One region of the Kutzneria sp. NPDC052558 genome, then DNA from elsewhere that is predicted to be linked to it. Evidence: riboswitches for the same ligand, from Rfam matches in the RefSeq annotation. Region 1 holds a riboswitch; each other region holds the start of a gene.
The links. Region 1 has a riboswitch for glycine ahead of ACIG5F_RS23635 (L-serine ammonia-lyase). Riboswitches for the same ligand answer to the same signal wherever they lie in the genome.

Region 1 (5,772 bases):
GGGGGCGACGAGCTGGCCGCTGCCGGAGTACCAGTCGGCCCCGCCGAGCTGGGCCTCACTGGTGCTGCCGTCGGCGTAGTGCACGGTCGCCGTGCCGCCGGTCGCGCCGTACGAGCAGGCGGTGAGGAACAGCGCCGTGACGTAGCGGCCCTGGGGCAGCGGGATCTGCTGGCCCATCGCGACGATGTTGTTCTTGCCGGCGGCGGTGGGGAACGCGAACGGGACGCCGTCCACCGTGACCTGGCCGGTGGGCAGGCCCTCGGCCGGGAAGGTGTAGCCCGAGCCGTCGAAGTCGCCGTCGTGGGTGGTGGCGGTGTCGATGCCGTCGTTGTCGAACAGGCCGTCCAGTGGGACGGGGACCGGATTCGGTGCGCTGGACGCAGCGAAGGCGGTCCCCGTGCCGGTCATCGTGGCCAACACGGTGGCGCCCAGGGCCAGGCCGAGGGCGGTCCGTCTGGGGAAGGTCGTCATCGAGCCCTCCAGCGTCGAGGGCACCCGGCGGCATAGAGATCCGATGTATCAGGGGCAGGGGCGGCGGACCGGGGCCTGGCGCGGGTCAGTCATCGGATCACTATCGATCCTGGGGTGGCTGGGCTCACACTGTCAAGACCTCGGTCACGCCCCGGGCGGCCAGATACTCGGGCGTCGTCTCCTGGACGATCGCCGGCCGCCGGCCCTCGGCCGCCAGCCGCATCCAGGCCTCGAAGAAGCGGCCACCCGGGCCCGAGTCGCTGCGCTTGCCGTCGAACAGCAGCGCCGTCGTCCGCTCCACCGGCTTCGGCAACTCCGCGTGCACGGCCTTCTCGACGGCCTTGGCCAGCGGCTTCGCGTTGCCGTCGGCGTCGAACAGGCCCAAGCCGTACTCCAACTCCGGGTAGTCGATGAACTTCCGGCTCACGTCGTGCGAGCACCACCAGGTGAGGCCCCAGACGTTTGTGCAGGTAGCGACGTTGCCAATGGTGTGCTCGGCGTACTCCACGGCGTGCTCCACCGGGATGTGCGGGGCCGGCGCGCCCACTTCCTGCACCCAGATCACCCGGTCCGGCGTGCCGTAGGAACGGGCCAGCTCGGTGCCGTACTCGGCGAGGTGATGGATCTCCGTCGACTGCGGACCGTAACGACGGGCGGCGTTCAGCGTGAAGACCCAGGGGTGCACGGTGGTCATGGCGCCCTTGGTCGCGCTGGCCAGCGGCGTGAACGGGTGGTCGTCGACGTACCAGGCGTCGTCGAAGGCCGAGTGGCAGTGCGGGTGGTCCGGGTCCGCCGCGTTGACCGTCTCCAGCAGCCGGTCCAGCCACACGTCCACCTCGGCCGGCGTGCAGGGGTTGTGCGCCACCAGGTTGTTCATCTCGTTGCCCAGCGTCATGCCCAGGAAGTTCGGCTCCCCGCGCAGCGCCGTGGCCAGGGTGCGCAGCAGCAGGATCTGGCCCTCCAGCACGTCGGGATCGGTGAAGACGTTGCGGTGGTGCCAGGTCTGCGTCCACGAGGGGTAGAAGTCGAAGCTGGACAGGTGGCCCTGGATGCCGTCCACCGTCACGTCGAGGCCGGCTCGCGCGCCGATGCGGACCAGCTCCAGCAGCTGCTCCACCGCCTTCTCCCGGACCACGCCGCGGTTGGGCTGGAAGACCGACCAGATCGGGAACACCCGCACGTGGTCCAGGCCGAGGCCGGCCAGCTGGTCCAGGTCCCGGCGGATCGAGTCCGGCTCGAAGTCCAGCCAGGTGTGCCACCAGTGCTTGCTGGGCGTGTAGTTGGCGCCGAACCGCATCAGCCGCTCCCTGCGTCGTTTACAGTGAGGGCAACAATTCCACACAGGCCGCGTGCCTTCGGCACACAGCCCGGTCGGGAGAGCCCTCGGCGTATGCCGGGGCGCCGAAGGAGCAAGCCTCCCCGCACACTCTCAGGCAACCAGACCGGCCGGGCGAGGCGACTCTGGAAAGCAGCGTGCGCGGTCGTGCATGCCACCCACGGTGCAAGCTGTCGCGGTCGTGACGGCGAAGCTCTCAGGTCCCATGACAGAGGGGGAGCCGTCCCTCGTCGGCACGACCCCGGAGTCCGCCATGGCCATCAGTGTTTTCGATCTTTTCTCGGTGGGGATCGGCCCGTCCAGCTCGCACACCGTGGGCCCGATGCGGGCCGCGGGCATGTTCGTCTCACGCCTGCGCGCCGCCGGCCGGTTCGACGCCGTCGCTCGCGTGCACGTCGAGCTGTTCGGCTCCCTCGGCGCCACCGGCCATGGGCACGGCAGCCCCAAGGCCGTCATGCTCGGTCTCGAAGGCTCGCAGCCCGAGCTCTGCGACCCCACCGACGCCGACGACCGCGTCGCCCGCATCCGGTCGTCCTCCCGTCTGCTGCTCGGCGGCTCCCGGGAGATCGAGTTCGTCGAGGACACCGACCTGATCATGCACCGCCGCAAGGCGCTTCCCTTGCACCCCAACGGCATGAGCTTCGCCGCCTATGGGTCGGACGGCGCCGAGCTGGACGCCGCCGTCTACTACTCCGTCGGCGGCGGCTTCATCGTCGACGAGACCGCGACCGGCGCCGACCGCATCAAACAGGACTCGACGCCGCTGCCCCACCCGTTCCTCTCCGGCGACGAACTCCTGGCCCGGACCCGGGAATCCGGCCTGTCCATCAGCGATGTCATGCTGGCCAACGAGTTGTCGTGGCGTTCCGAAGCCGAGGTTCGCTCCGGTCTGCTGCACATCTGGCACGTCATGCAGGAGTGCGTGGAGCGGGGCTGCACCGTCGAGGGCACCCTGCCCGGCGGTCTCAAGGTGCGCCGCCGCGCCGCCGATCTGCGTCGAACCCTTGCCGCCGAACACTTCGCCACCGATCCGCTGCGCGTCATGGACTGGGTCACCCTGTTCGCCCTGGCCGTCAACGAGGAGAACGCTGCCGGCGGCCGTGTCGTCACCGCCCCCACCAACGGCGCCGCCGGCATCGTGCCCGCCGTTCTGCATTACTACTCCCGCTTCGTACCCGGCGCCTCCGACGACGGCGTCGTGCGCTTCCTGCTCACCGCCGGCGCCATCGGCGTGCTGTTCAAGGAGAACGCCTCCATCTCCGGCGCCGAGGTCGGCTGCCAGGGCGAGGTCGGCTCCGCCTGCTCCATGGCCGCCGCCGGCCTCGCCGAGGTCCTCGGCGGCACCCCCGAGCAGGTCGAGAACGCCGCCGAGATCGCCATGGAGCACAACCTCGGCCTCACCTGCGACCCCATCGGCGGCCTCGTGCAGATCCCCTGCATCGAGCGCAACGCCCTGGCCTCCATCAAGGCCATCACCGCCGCCCGCATGGCCCTTCGCGGCGACGGCGCCCACTTCGTCTCCCTCGACAAGGTCATCAAGACCATGCGCGAAACCGGCCGCGACATGAAGGACAAGTACAAGGAGACGGCTCGCGGCGGCCTGGCCGTGAACGTCATCGAGTGCTGATCACGGCCTCTGAACTGCGGCGACGTCTTTCGTTGGTACTCGGTACTTCTCGGCACTGCCCGACGTCTGACGGCCTGGAGACGGCCTGATCTTGGTCCGCCCCAGACCCCACCGTCCATCCCGACACGAAGCCGATCACGCGGCCGGTGGTGCCGTGTCAAGGCACGCTTTCCCGCCTTGACACAGTGCTGCCGGCCGTTGTCACGCTCGGGCGTCGGGGGATGGGCACTGCCGTCGACTGCATTGTGGGACTTGGCCGTTGGCGCGGAGCCATAGGTGGGCATCGATCGACGTGGGCTCTGCCGTCGCGTGGCCGCTCGATCGTCACGGCCTGGCGCAGCTGCCGAGTGAGCCTGTGGGCTTGCGCGCCGCTGGCGGCGGCGTCCCTGGCGTGCGCGGGTGGCCGTGGCCGGAAGGGTCGCCCGGCCCGGTGAAGCCTGAGGGCCGTTGGCGGCCCTTCCGGCCATACGGCCTGGTGACCGGCCCTGCCAGGGCGACCACGCGCCGTCGCCGGCGGCGCGTCTCGATCCCATAGAGCCAGATTCGGCAACGACTGCAATCGTTCGTTCCGATCGCTCAAGCTGATGACTCGTTGTTCATCGAGTCGAACTGATCAAGTAGCCAATTGACAATTTGTTCCACAACTTCAAGATATCGCCAGGCTTGCTCGCGTGAAATGCCTTGTTGCTTGCCGTGTGCGACGTCGTTGCGGATTCCTACGAGAGCGTTTAGTGTGGTTCCGCGTTCCTCGGTCGAGAGAAAAACCTCGAGCTCGCCGGCGTGCTGGCTGCTAAAACGCTTAACGAACTTGATTAGAGCATCTGCGCTCAGGTTTGGCATCTTGTCTAACCATGAATGTGCGAATGATTGGACCAATCCCCAGGAATTTTTTTCGCAGTAGTCTCGTAGTATTACACCGGAGGCCTGTTCTAGGTATCCGGATACTCGCACGCAAAGGTAGCGGCCGAGATCGCTAGCGACCTCCGGGTCCGTGATAGAACGAGGGTCTGCTCGTACGTACAACCCGTCGAGATCATCGCGCAGCTTTCCTATCTTCCATCTTGCGCTTGTGGAGTGCGCCGCGAGTCGCTTATTCATTGCACGTTCCGAAGCGCCGCCCTTGCAAGGTTGAGGCGCCGACTTACGCGTTCCTCGTCGGCCGTAGCGCGAGCAATAGCGCTTTGGAATTCCGGATCATCGATCAGAGCTTCTCTGGCTGCCCTTATCGCGGGGTGGTCGCGAATATCTCCCTCTGTTAGTCGGGCGGCTAGTCCTACCAGGATTGCGTCCGCAAAAGCGGCGTTCACTTGAATGCCTGCACGCAAGGCTGACCTGCCCATTGATGAGTTTGCTACCTCGCACACGCTTCGAAACATTTGTGCAAGCTGCTCTCTGTCGAGACCCTCAAGGTTTCGATGTCGTGCTAGAAACGCGTTTAGGAACGTCTTAAGCGGGCGCTTGTAGACGTCACCTTCTTTCCATAGGGCCAGGAAGCGTAGGATTATCTCCTGATCCTTCAAGCGATCAGAAGGCGGTCCAAACATGCTTCGCCAATTCGGATCGCTGTTTAGCTCTCGGAGGAGCTCGACAAGTGCGCCGTGGTACAGTGCTACTCGAATTTCTTGCGGATAGAGGTTTGTGCCCCCCGTATTCAGGCGTTCGAAAAGCGAGTAAACACTTTCGTCGCCACCCAGATCGGGATTGTATTTGATAATCGTCGCGTGAATGAATGTGTTGTCGAGCGTTCGACGCTGATCGTCCTCGAGTGTGGTATAGGTAAGGCCTTTAAACTGATCGCCGACTGTTTCGAGTTTGAAGCTGACCTCGCTACTAACCTGCTCTCTGTAGAATCGCTGCAAAGTTCGAAGTCGCTGCTGCCCGTCCAGTACGAGCAACTTTTTGTCACTTTGTTGTACAAGAAATATCCCAGGGACGGGGAAGCCGAGTAGTAGTGACTCGATAAACCTATCCATCTGGAGTTTCTTCCATACGAATTTGCGCTGGAAGCCGGATAGGTCAGACTCGGATTCGGGCTCTGGGTCGAAGTTTGGAACTATAACTTCGCCAAGATTCAATCGGCGTACGAGGCCGTGAACGTCGAAGTCGGTGCCAAAATATGAGATCGGTTCAAGGTTTCCGACGCTATTGGCCAACTCTTCCGCTTCGTCGACAACCTCGTTGCTATTGTTGGGTGTTTCCTTTAGATCTTCATCTTCGGTTGTCATTTGACCTCATACTGTCGACACTTGGGCGGCCAGCGTACCGTCGTGCTTGCGGCGTGTCATGGACCTACTAGAGTTACTGTGCCGAAGCTGAGACTCGGACACGGCGATGGATG
Region 2 (5,772 bases), on a different contig from region 1:
GACGTAGAGCTGCCCGTCAGGGAAGCGGTCGGTGATGCGGTGCGCGTAGTGCACGGCCAGCGCGGTCTTGCCGATGCCGCCGGCGCCGTCGATGGCCGAGATCAGCACCGAGTTGGACGTCTCGTCCAGGAACCGGTCCAGCTCGGCGATCTCGGCCGCGCGGCCGGTGAAGCCGGGCACGTCGTGCGGCAGCTGGGCCGGCACCGGGCCGCCCGCGGTCTCGGCGGTGGGCCGGGCCGGCTGCGGCGCGGCCAGCTCCGGGTCGTTGCGCAGGATCTTGCCGTGCAGCCGGCGCAGCTCCGGGGAGGGCTCGATGGCCAGCTCCTCGGCCAGCACCCGGCGGGCCTCCTGGTAGGCCTCCAGCGCGTCGGCCTGCCGGCCGCAGCGGTAGAGGGTGATCATCAGCAGCCCGCGCAGCCGTTCCCACAGCGGGTGCTCGCGGACCAGCGCCGGCAGCTCGGCGGCCAGGTCGTGGTGCCGGCCCAGCTCCAGCATCAGGCTGGCCCGCTCCTCGATCACCAGCAGCCGCAGCTCGGCCAGGCGGGGCCGCTCCTGCTCCACGTACGGGCAGGACAGGCCGTCGAAGGGGGTGCCGCGGAACAGGGCCAGCGCGGCGTCCAGCTCGGCGGCGGCCTGCTCGCGCCGGCCGTCGCCGCGCAGCACGCGGGACCGCTCGCGATGGGCGTTGAGCCGGGTGACGTCCAGGTCCTCGGGCTCCATCCGGAGCAGGTAGCCGGGCCCGGCGTTGACCAGCATGGTCGACGGGGCCCGATGTGTCCGGTTCGGCTCCAGGGCGCGGCGCAGGCCGGCCACATAGGTGTGCACGCTGCCCTCGGCGCTGGCCGGGGCCGCCTCGCCCCACAGCGCGGTGATCAGCTCCGAGCGGGCGACCATCCGGTTGGGACTGAGCGCGAGCAGACCGAACAGCGCGCGCTGCATGGGCGCGCCGAGCTCCAACTCCCGGTCCCCGGTCCAGCCGCGCACCGGGCCCAGCAGGGCCACCCGGAGCACAGCGCCGCGGACACCGTTGTCGGACATCCAGCATCCTCCCCAGCCCGGCCGGATGGTTGGTCTGGCCGGGGTCGTACCCCCGCCGCCATTCTTCCTGGTCCACGCGCAAGAAGGAACAGACCCGACGCGTCAAGGTGTGATTTGGTCCACATTCGACGTCTGACAGGTCCACAGCAGCAGCCCGTTGCGGCGCACCGTGAGCTGGTAGGCGGCCAGCCGGGAGCCGACCGGGTAGGCCTCGACCTGTGGGGCGGGCTCGCCGGCGGCGGCCAGCGCCCGCTGGGCCCGGGCGGTCACCGCGACCACGTCCACCTGCTCGCCGGCCTGCACCAGGTAGACCCGCTTGGGGGCCGGCCACGGCGAGCCGTCCAGCGGCATCCGCCAGGCCCGCCAGATGCCGTGCACGCCGGGATAGCCGGCCACCGCGCCGACCGCGGCCTCATCCATCCGATCATCACCGGACCAGCCGCCGTCGACGAAGGTGAACGGCAGCGCCGGCGGCCAGCGGGCCGGCTCGACGCCACGGACTGCGACAGGATCATGACCGCCCGTCACCAGTGCGTCGACCAACGCGCGGTGGTGCTGCGCAGTCACCGGAACGTGTAGATGGACAACGGCGAAGGACACCGCCCGGGCCACGTCCAGATGCCGGCCCTCGGCCAGCCAGAACCGGGCGGCGGTGAGCAGCTCGTCGGACAGATGGCCGGCACAGGCGGCGAGAACCTCGGCGAGTTCGGGCAGTCGTGCCCGTTCGGCGGTGGTCCGGGAGACGGTGGCGGCGGCATCCTCGACGACCAACAGGGCTCCTCCTGCTCGCGCGGGGGAATGCCGGCAGCCTACTTGAGACGGTCCCCGCGCAACCAGGAACTTCCCGGCCCGGGAGGCGCGGAGTCTGCCCGATCGTGGCGATCGGCTGCACGTTTCTCCCTTGAAGGCCTAGCCCGTTCGAGTGGACTTCGGCAAAACCGCTGGTCAGGACTTTCTCTACGACATGGAGGCGTCGTGAAGATCCTCTGAAGAAGGTCGTTGCAGAGTGTGTTCCTGGGGGTACACAGCGAGGAGGACACCATGGACAGAGTGTGGGTAGCCGTCCACGCGGGCGATCCGATCACCCTGGCCGGGGCGATCAGCTGCCTTCGGGCGCGGGCCGAGCTCCAGGTGGTGCCGGAACGCAGACTGTCCGAGGCTCAGGTGTTCGTGGTGTGCGCGGACGCGGTCAACGCTGACGTGATGGGGTTGCTGCGGCGGACCGCCGAGGCGACGCCGGTGAAGATCGTGCTGGTCACCGACCGGTTCCACGACGCCGACCTGTTGGCGGCCGTGGAGTGCGGCGTGGTCGCGGTGCTGCCGAAGGCGGCGGCCAGCGGCGAGCGCCTGGTGCACGCGGTGCTGGCGGCGAAGCGGGGTATGGGGGACATGCCGCCCACGCTGCTGGGTTCGCTGCTCGCGCAGGTGGAGCGGCTGCACAAGGAGGTGCTGCGGCCCAACGGCCTCACCGCCTCCGGCCTGGCGCCGCGGGAGATCGACGTGCTGCGGCTGATGGCCGAGGGCTGGGACACCGCCCAGATCGCCACCAAGCTCTCCTACTCGGAGCGCACCGTGAAGAACGTCGTCTACGCGGTCATGAACCGGCTGGGTCTGCGCAACCGCCCGCACGCGGTGGCGTACGCCATGCGATCGGGTGTGATCTGAAGGGGTGAGAACCCGGGCGAAGCCCTGGAATCTTGACCGTGGCGGCCACTTCCTCATACGGTGGCCGCCACAAGTACATCTTCGCTGCTCATACCGTGCGGGAGAGACCTGTCGATGTCGGGCAGGCGCCGAAGGAGCAAATCCTCCCCGGAATCTCTCAGGCCCCCCTACCGCTCGGGACAGGCGACTCTGAAAAGCAGGCGTGCCCATCGCGCCTCGCCCAAGGGGAAAGCCGGCCTGGCCCGGTGAAACTCTCAGGCCCATGACAGAGGGGGAGGCTCACTCCACCACACGAGGGGTCTCCTGATGGGCACCGACATCCGCCGAACGCCGCTGCACGACGTGCACGAGCGGCTCGGCGCCAAGTTCACCGACTTCGCCGGCTGGCAGATGCCGCTGCGCTACACCGGGGACGTGGCCGAGCACAACGCCGTGCGCACCGGCGCCGGCCTGTTCGACCTGACCCACATGGGCGAGATCCTGCTGTCCGGCCCGCAGGCCGGCCAGGCCCTGGACTACGCGCTGGTCGGGCACGCCTCGGCCATCGGCGTCGGCCGCGCCCGCTACACCATGATCTGCGCCGACGACGGCGGCATCCTCGACGACCTGATCGTCTACCGCACCGGCGAGCAGGACTACATGGTGGTCGCCAACGCCAGCAACGCCGCCCTGGTGGCCGGCGAGCTGATCGACCGGGCCGAGGACTTCGACACCGAGGTGCGCGACGCCTCCACCGAGTACGCGCTGATCGCCCTTCAGGGCCCGCGTGCGGTGGCGCTGCTGGCCCCGCTGACGCCCACCGACCTGGGCACCGTGAAGTACTACGCCTCCTACCCGACCACTGTCGCCGGCCGGCCCGCGCTGCTGGCCCGCACCGGCTACACCGGCGAGGACGGCTTCGAGCTGTTCGTGGCCCCGGACGACGCCGAGGCGGTGTGGGCGGCGGTGGCCGCGGCCGGCGAGGTCCTCCCGTGTGGACTGTCGTGCCGCGACACGCTGCGCCTGGAGGCCGGCATGCCGCTGTACGGCAACGAGCTGTCCACCGACCTCACGCCGTACGCGGCGGGCCTGGGCCGGGTGGTCAAGCTGGACAAGCCCAGCGACTTCGTCGGCCGCGCGGCGCTGGCCAAGGCCTCGGCCGTGACGCCCGAGCGCAAGCTGGTCGGCCTGGTCACCGAGAGCCGGCGCGCGCCGCGGCACGGGTACCCGGTCGTGGACCCGGCCGACGGTGCGAGGATCGGCGAGATCACCAGCGGCGCGCCGTCGCCGACGCTGGGCCATCCGGTGGCGATGGCCTACGTCGACGCCGACCGCGCCGTCCCCGGTTCCGCGCTCGCCGTCGACATCCGGGGCACGATCACCCCCGTCGACGTCGTCGAGCTGCCGTTCTACCGTCGTTCGTCCTGAGAGGCCTCCAGAGCATGAGCACCGTCCCTGACCACCTGAACTACACGGCCGAGCACGAGTGGGTGTCGATCTCCGACGGCATCGCCCGGGTCGGCATCACCGAGTACGCCGCCGAGCAGCTCGGCGACATCGTCTACGTCCAGCTGCCCGAGGCCGGCGCCACCATCACCGGCGGCGAGCCGTGCGGCGAGCTGGAGTCCACCAAGTCGGTCAGCGACCTGTTCGCGCCGGTCACCGGCGAGGTCGTGGACGTCAACCAGGCCGTGACCGACGACCCGGCCGTGGTCAACAACGACCCGTTCGGCGAGGGCTGGCTGTTCACCGTGCGCCTGGACGGCCCGGCCGACGAGCTGCTGGACGCCGACGAGTACGGCGCGCTGATCAAGGAGGGCGAGTGACGCCGGTCGAGCTGACCGCGCCGCTGGCCGAGCTGGACCCGGAGGTCGCCGCGGCGGTGGACGCCGAGCTGGCCCGCCAGCGCGGCACCCTGGAGATGATCGCCAGCGAGAACTTCGCGCCGCTGGCGGTGTTGCAGGCCCAGGGCTCGGTGCTGACCAACAAGTACGCCGAGGGCTATCCGGGCCGGCGCTACTACGGCGGCTGCGAGCACGTGGACGTGATCGAGCAGCTGGCCATCGACCGGATCAAGGCGCTGTTCGGGGCGGAGCACGCCAACGTGCAGCCGCACTCCGGGGCGCAGGCCAACGCGGCGGCCATGATGGCGCTGCTGGACCCGGGCGACACCATCCTCGGGCTGGACCTGGCCCACGGCGGGCACCTGACGCACGGCATGCGGATCAACTTCTCCGGCAAGCTCTACGACGTGGTGGCCTACCACGTCAGCGAGTCCGACTACCACGTGGACATGGCCGAGGTGGAGCGGCTGGCCACCGAGCACCGGCCGAAGCTGATCATCGCCGGCTGGTCGGCGTACCCGCGGCAGCTGGACTTCGCCGAGTTCCGGCGGATCGCCGACTCGGTGGGCGCGTACCTGATGGTGGACATGGCCCACTTCGCCGGGCTGGTGGCGGCCGGGCTGCACCCGAGCCCGGTGCCGCACGCGCACGTGGTCACCACGACCACGCACAAGACGCTGGGCGGTCCGCGCGGCGGCGTCATCCTGTGCGAGCAGGCGCTGGCCAAGAAGATCAACTCGGCGGTGTTCCCCGGCCAGCAGGGCGGTCCGCTGGAGCACGTGATCGCGGCCAAGGCCGTGGCGTTCAAGGTGGCGGCCGGCGAGTCGTTCCGGGAGCGGCAGCTGCGGACCCTGACCGGCGCGCGCATCCTGGCCGAGCGGCTGCTGGGCGACGACGTGGTGGCCGCGGGCGCGACCGTGCTCACCGGCGGCACCCAGGTGCACCTGGTCCTGGTCGACCTGCGCAAGTCCGAACTGGACGGGCAGCAGGCCGAGGACCGCTTGCACGACATCGGGATCACCGTGAACCGCAACGCGATCCCGTTCGACCCGCGGCCGCCGATGGTCACCTCGGGCCTGCGCATCGGCACGCCGGCGCTGGCCGCGCGGGGTTTCGACGACGAGGCCTTCCGCGAGGTCGCCGACATCATCGCGCTGGCGCTCACGCCGGAGTTCGACGCGGCCGCGCTGCGGGCCCGCGTCGTCGCGCTGACCGAACGATTCCCGTTGTACCCCAGCATCAGCTG
Region 3 (5,772 bases), on a different contig from region 1:
GCCGGTCGTACGTCTGTGAGCGCGACTCGCGGGTGGCGTGACCGGCGGGTCAGTTCTGGTAGGCCTCCATGGGCGGGCAGGAGCAGACCAGGTTGCGGTCGCCCTTGGCGCCGTCGATGCGCCGCACCGGCGGCCAGATCTTCGGCGCGTTCACGCCGGCCGGGAACACGGCCTCGTGCCGGGTGTAGGGGTGCTTCCACTCCTGCTCGGTCAGGCAGGCCGCGGTGTGCGGGGCGTTGCGCAGCGGGTTGTCGTCCACCGGCCACTCGCCCGAGCCGACCCGGTCGATCTCCCGCCGAATCGCGATCATGGCTTCGCAGAAGCGATCCAGCTCGGCCAGGTCCTCGCTCTCGGTCGGTTCCACCATCAGCGTGCCGGCCACCGGGAACGACATCGTCGGCGCGTGCAGGCCGTAGTCGGCCAGCCGCTTGGCCACGTCGTCCACGGTCACGCCGGTCGCCTTGCTGATGCCGCGCAGGTCGAGAATGCACTCGTGGGCGACAAAACCGCCCTCGCCGACGTACAGCACCGGGAAGTACTCGTCGAGCCGTCGGGCCACGTAGTTGGCCGCGGCCACGGCGGTCAGGGTGGCCCGGCGCAGGCCGTCGGCCCCCATCATCCGCACGTACGCCCACGAGATCGGCAGGATCGAGGCGCTGCCCCACGGGGCGGCGCTGATCGGGCCGACGCCGGTCTCCGGGCCGGCGGCCGGCTGGAGCGGGTGGTTGGGCAGGAACGGCGCGAGGTGCGACCGCACGCCGATCGGGCCGACGCCGGGGCCGCCGCCGCCGTGCGGGATGCAGAACGTCTTGTGCAGGTTCAGGTGCGAGACGTCGGAGCCGAACTTTCCGTACTGGGCCAGGCCGATCAGCGCGTTCAGGTTGGCCCCGTCCACGTACACCTGGCCGCCGGCGTCGTGCACCAGGCCGCAGACCTCGCGCACGGTGTCCTCGTACACGCCGTGCGTGGACGGGTAGGTGATCATGATCGCGGCCAGGTCGGCGCTGTGCTCGGCGACGGTGGACCGCAGGTGGTCCATGTCGATGTTGCCCTGCTCGTCGCACTTGACGACGACAACGCGCATGCCGGCCATCACCGCGCTGGCGGCGTTGGTGCCGTGCGCGCTGGCCGGGATCAGGCAGACGTCACGCTCGCCGTGGCCATGGGACCGGTGGTAGGCCCGGATGGCCAGCAGACCGGCGAACTCGCCCTGGCTGCCGGCGTTGGGCTGCAACGACACCGCGTCGTAGCCGGTGATCTCGGCCAGCCACTGCTCCAGGTCCTTGACCACGGTCAGCAGCCCGGCCGCGTCCTCGGCCGGCGCGAACGGGTGCAGCCCCGAGAACTCGGGCCAGGTCACGGCCTCCATCTCGGTGGTGGCGTTGAGCTTCATGGTGCACGAGCCCAGCGGGATCATGCTCCGGTCCAGCGCGACGTCCTTGTCGGACAGGGCCCGCAGGTAGCGCAGCAGCGCGGTCTCGGAGCGGTGCTGGTGGAACACCGGGTGGGTCAGGTACTCGGAGGTGCGGCGCAGGGCGGGCGGGATACCGTCGGCGGTGTCCGCGTCCAGACCGTCCACATCGGACACGGTGACGCCGAACGCCTGCCACACCAGGGAAAGGTGCTGACGGGTGGTGGTCTCGTCGCAGGCGATGCCGACGTGGTCGGCGTCGACCAGGCGCAGGTTCACGCCCAGCTCGCGGGCCTTGGCCACGACCTCGGCGGCCCGGCCCTCGACCTCGGCCAGCACGGTGTCGAACAGCTCGCCGTGCACGACGGTCACGCCGCCCTCGCACAGGCCGGCGGCCAGCACGGTGGCCATCCGGTGGGCGCGGGTGGCGATCGCCCGCAGGCCGTCGGGGCCGTGGTAGACGGCGTACATCGAGGCGATCACGGCCAGCAGCACCTGCGCGGTGCAGATGTTGCTGGTCGCCTTCTCACGGCGGATGTGCTGCTCACGGGTCTGCAACGCCAGCCGGTAGGCGCGGTTGCCGTCGGCGTCCTCGCTCACGCCGACCAGCCGGCCCGGCAGCTGCCGCTCGAAACCCTTGCGCACGGCCATGTAGCCGGCGTGCGGGCCGCCGAAGCCCATCGGCACGCCGAACCGCTGCGTGGTGCCGACCACGACGTCCGCGCCGATCTCGCCGGGGGCCCGCAGCAGGGTCAGGGCCAGCAGGTCGGCCGCGACGACCGCGGCGGCGCCGGCGGCGTGGATCTCGGCGATCACCGACTCGTGGTCGCGGATGACGCCGGAGGCGCCCGGGTAGGACAGCAGCGCGCCGAAGAAGTCGCCGCCCAGGCCGAGGCCCTCGATGCCCTGCGACAGGTCGGCCACCACGACCTCGATGCCCAGCGGCTCGGCCCGGGTCTCGATCACGGCGATGGACTGCGGCAGCGTGTCCGCGTCGACCACGAACTTGTTCGACTTCGACTTGCCGGCCCGGCGGACCAGGGTCATCGCCTCGGCGGCGGCGGTCGCCTCGTCCAGCATGGAGGCGTTGGCCACGTCCAGCCCGGTCAGGTCGCCGACCATGGTCTGGAAGTTGAGCAGCGCCTCCAGGCGGCCCTGGGAGATCTCCGGCTGGTACGGCGTGTAGGCGGTGTACCAGGCCGGGCTCTCCAGCACGTTGCGCAGGATGACGCCGGGCGTGATCGTGCCGTGGTAGCCGAGGCCGATCATCTGGGTCATCGGCCGGTTCTGGGCGGCCAGCGCCCGCAGCTCGGCCAGCGTCTCGGTCTCGGTGGCCGGGTCGGGCAGGCTCAGCGCCAGGGCATCGCTGCGGATGGCCGACGGCACTGCCCGCTGGGCCAGCTCCTCCAGGGAGCCGACGCCGATCACGTCCAGGATCTTGCCGAGCTCCGCGGCACGGGGACCGACGTGGCGGTCCGCGAAGGGCGTGCCGTGCTCGAGCGCGGCCAGGGGAATGCGGTCAGTCGTCATGCGTTGAGCCTCCGGGGCAAGCGGGCGCGGGCCGTTGGCCCTCCCCCTCTGTCCCCGCCCGTGACGGGCACCTGAGAGCTTCACCCACGCAGGTGGGCTTGCACCGTCGGCGGGACGCGGGTGTCACCCCACGCCCTCTTTCCAGAGGCGTCTGTCCCGTGCGGTCCTGGGGCCTGAGAGGTTCCGGGGAGGATTTGCTCCTTCGGCGCCGAACCGGCTGGTCACCGACTCGGACTCTCCCGCACGGGGTGTGCGACTACCCGCCGAGTTTACCCCGGGCGGGTTACCAGACCCAGCCTCGGTCGCCGCGTGTCATCTCGATCACGTTCGACGGCCGCGGCGTTCGGCTGCCCGGGGTAGGGCCCCTCAGCCGGTCCGGCGGGTCCGGCGGCGGTGGGTCAGCTCGTCCTCGGCCTGCGGCTCCAGCTCGACGCCGTCGGCCCGCTCGGCCTGGAACTCGTGGATGGTGCCGCTGATCTCCCGCATCGCCCCGCTGACCGCGATGCCGAACACGCCCTGGCCGCCCTGGAGCAGGTCGACGACCTCCTCCGGCGAGGTGCACTCGTACACCGTCGTGCCGTCGCTGAACAGCGTGATCCGGGCCAGGTCGGCCACGCCGCGGCGGCGCAGGTGCTCCACCGCGACCCGGATGTTCTGGAGCGAGACGCCGGTGTCCAGCAGCCGTTTGACCACCTTGAGCACCAGCAGGTCCTTGAACGAGTACAGCCGCTGGCTGCCCGAGCCGTGCGCGCTGCGGATCGTCGGCGCGACCAGCTCGGTGCGCGCCCAGTAGTCCAGCTGCCGGTACGTGATCCCGGCGATCTGGCACGCGGCGGGCCCCCGATAGCCGACGAGCTCGTCGGGCGCCGACGCGTCCGGGAACAGGGCTCCCTGTTCACCGGCGCCGGCGTGCGCGGGCGCACCCTCCACCACGACAGCCTCCCCTCGACCGGTCTGACGACCGGCGACCGGAACCAACGGTCCTCCTTCCGGGGAACCGTCGGTCACAAGGCCGCAACGATGGGGGTTCACACCGTCACGGCCGACTCCCCTCTGACGGTAAGTCCGGCCATCGGACGGGTCAACGCGACGCGCGGAGCGGCGAAAGCGTCATGTGGAGGCGGTCGTCACGGTGACGACTGCGTGTCACTGAACCGATGACAGCGTTGACAGTAAGTGTCTACCGGGGCGAGATCTGCACGTGCAGGATGTCGACCGGCAGGGTGGGGAAGCCGTCGCCGGTGCTGTTCTGGTCGTCCTCGCCGCCGGCCGCGATCTTGCGCAGCACGTCCTGGCCGCCGGTCACTCGTCCGAACGGGGTGTAGTTCGGGGACAGCTTGGTGTCCTCGGTGCAGAAGAAGAACTGGGAGCCGTTCGTGCTCGGCCCCGCGTTGGCCATGGCGACCGTGCCCGCCGGGTACGTCGCGCCGGTCAGGTTCTCGTCCGGGAACGAGTAGCCGGGGCCGCCGCTGCCGGTGCCGGTCGGGTCGCCGCACTGGAGCACGAAGATCCGCTGGGTCACCAGTCGGTGACAGTGCGTGAGATCGTAGTAGTTGTGCTCGGCCAGGAAGCGGAACGAGTTCGTGGTGCACGGCGCCTTGTCGGTCAGCGCCTGGAAGGTGATCAGGCCCTGGTCGGTGACCAGCCGCGCGGTGTACGGCTTGGCCGCCTTCACCGGGTCGAAGCTGGGCAGGCCCTTGAATCTGTCGGCCGGCACCGCCTTGGTGTAGACGCAGGCCGGGTTGTCGGCCGGCGCCGCCGGCACGGCCTTGGGCTTCACGGGCACGTCAAGCGTGTTCACGGTGGGCGCGGCGCTGGCCGAGACGACCCCGGACAGGCACAGCACGGCGGCAGCGGCGGCGATCGCGAGAACCCGACTGGAGATCATCGGGACACCCTAGAGCCTACGCCGTGACCCCGCCGCCCTCCGAAAGTCGGTCCTTCCCCATGATCAAGGGACCGATCCTCTCGCCCAACGCCAGGAAGGGCCCCTTCATGACGTCTGGTGTCATGAAGGGGCCCTTCCTCACGTTCAACGTCAGTATGGGGCCCTTCATGACACAAAAAACGCCAGGAGAGGCCCTTTCACTGCGCCCCGCGCCAGTATCGGGCCTTCCTGGCGTGAAGGTTCGCTGCTCTCCGGCTCCCGCGACAGCGCCTGCCGTTCGGCTCCGCGACAGCGCCTTTTATTCCGCTCCGCGACAGCGCCCTACTGTTCCGCGCCCCTGAAGTCCTCGGGCGAGACCGAGTCCAGGAACTCGCGGAACTTCTCGACCTCGTCCTCCTGCTCGTCCGGGATGACGAGGCCGGCCTCGGCCAGCACGGATTCCTCGGCGTGGATGGGCACACCCGCGCGCAGCGCGAGCGCGACCGAGTCGCTCGGGCGGGCCGACACCTTGATTCCGCCGTCGAACACCAGCTCGGCGAAGTAGGTGCCTTCCTGGAGGTCGGTGATACGCACCTGGGTGAGCTCCCGGCCCAGCGCGGCGATCACCTCTTTGAGCAGGTCATGGGTCAGCGGCCGAGCGGGCCGCACGCCCTGCTGCTCGATGGCGATGGCGGTGGCTTCCGCGTTCCCGATCCAGATCGGCAGGTAGCGGTCCCCCTCGGTCTCGCGCAGCAACAGAATCGGGCTGTTCGCGGGCAGCTCGACCCGAACTCCGACGACGCGCATCTCGCTCATCGGGTATCGCCTCCCTCAGCGGGCTGAACCTCGGCGTCCCCGCACCTACGAGGATCCCCCACGGACTGTCTCAACGCTACCCGCCATGCGGGCACGACGCTTGCGGGCGGACCGTAGCCAAGATCACCCGCCGGCCACGCCGCGCAGG

Region 2: it holds a riboswitch for glycine, as region 1 does, so the genes downstream of both, gcvT (glycine cleavage system aminomethyltransferase GcvT) here and ACIG5F_RS23635 (L-serine ammonia-lyase) in region 1, are expected to answer to the same signal.
Region 3: it holds a riboswitch for glycine, as region 1 does, so the genes downstream of both, gcvP (aminomethyl-transferring glycine dehydrogenase) here and ACIG5F_RS23635 (L-serine ammonia-lyase) in region 1, are expected to answer to the same signal.

Annotation. Positions count from the first base shown of each region.
Region 1 is NZ_JBIUAG010000013.1:62,581-68,352, forward strand. Features, by position in the region: gene ACIG5F_RS23625 (alpha-L-fucosidase) at 1-471, opposite strand, end outside; gene ACIG5F_RS23630 (glycosyl hydrolase) at 596-1,768, opposite strand; glycine riboswitch at 1,834-1,926, shown strand; gene ACIG5F_RS23635 (L-serine ammonia-lyase) at 2,061-3,434, shown strand; gene ACIG5F_RS23640 (HEPN domain-containing protein) at 4,011-4,532, opposite strand; gene ACIG5F_RS23645 (DUF262 domain-containing protein) at 4,529-5,659, opposite strand.
Region 2 is NZ_JBIUAG010000018.1:170,660-176,431, reverse strand. Features, by position in the region: gene ACIG5F_RS29850 (AfsR/SARP family transcriptional regulator) at 1-1,038, opposite strand, end outside; gene ACIG5F_RS29845 (hypothetical protein) at 1,141-1,809, opposite strand; gene ACIG5F_RS29840 (response regulator transcription factor) at 2,080-2,703, shown strand; glycine riboswitch at 2,792-2,886, shown strand; gene gcvT (glycine cleavage system aminomethyltransferase GcvT) at 3,010-4,110, shown strand; gene gcvH (glycine cleavage system protein GcvH) at 4,125-4,508, shown strand; gene glyA (serine hydroxymethyltransferase) at 4,505-5,772, shown strand, end outside.
Region 3 is NZ_JBIUAG010000007.1:241,455-247,226, forward strand. Features, by position in the region: gene gcvP (aminomethyl-transferring glycine dehydrogenase) at 50-2,941, opposite strand; glycine riboswitch at 3,093-3,193, opposite strand; gene ACIG5F_RS15440 (MerR family transcriptional regulator) at 3,308-3,874, opposite strand; gene ACIG5F_RS15445 (peptidylprolyl isomerase) at 4,122-4,829, opposite strand; gene ACIG5F_RS15450 (bifunctional nuclease family protein) at 5,151-5,624, opposite strand; gene ACIG5F_RS15455 (MerR family transcriptional regulator) at 5,748-5,772, opposite strand, start outside.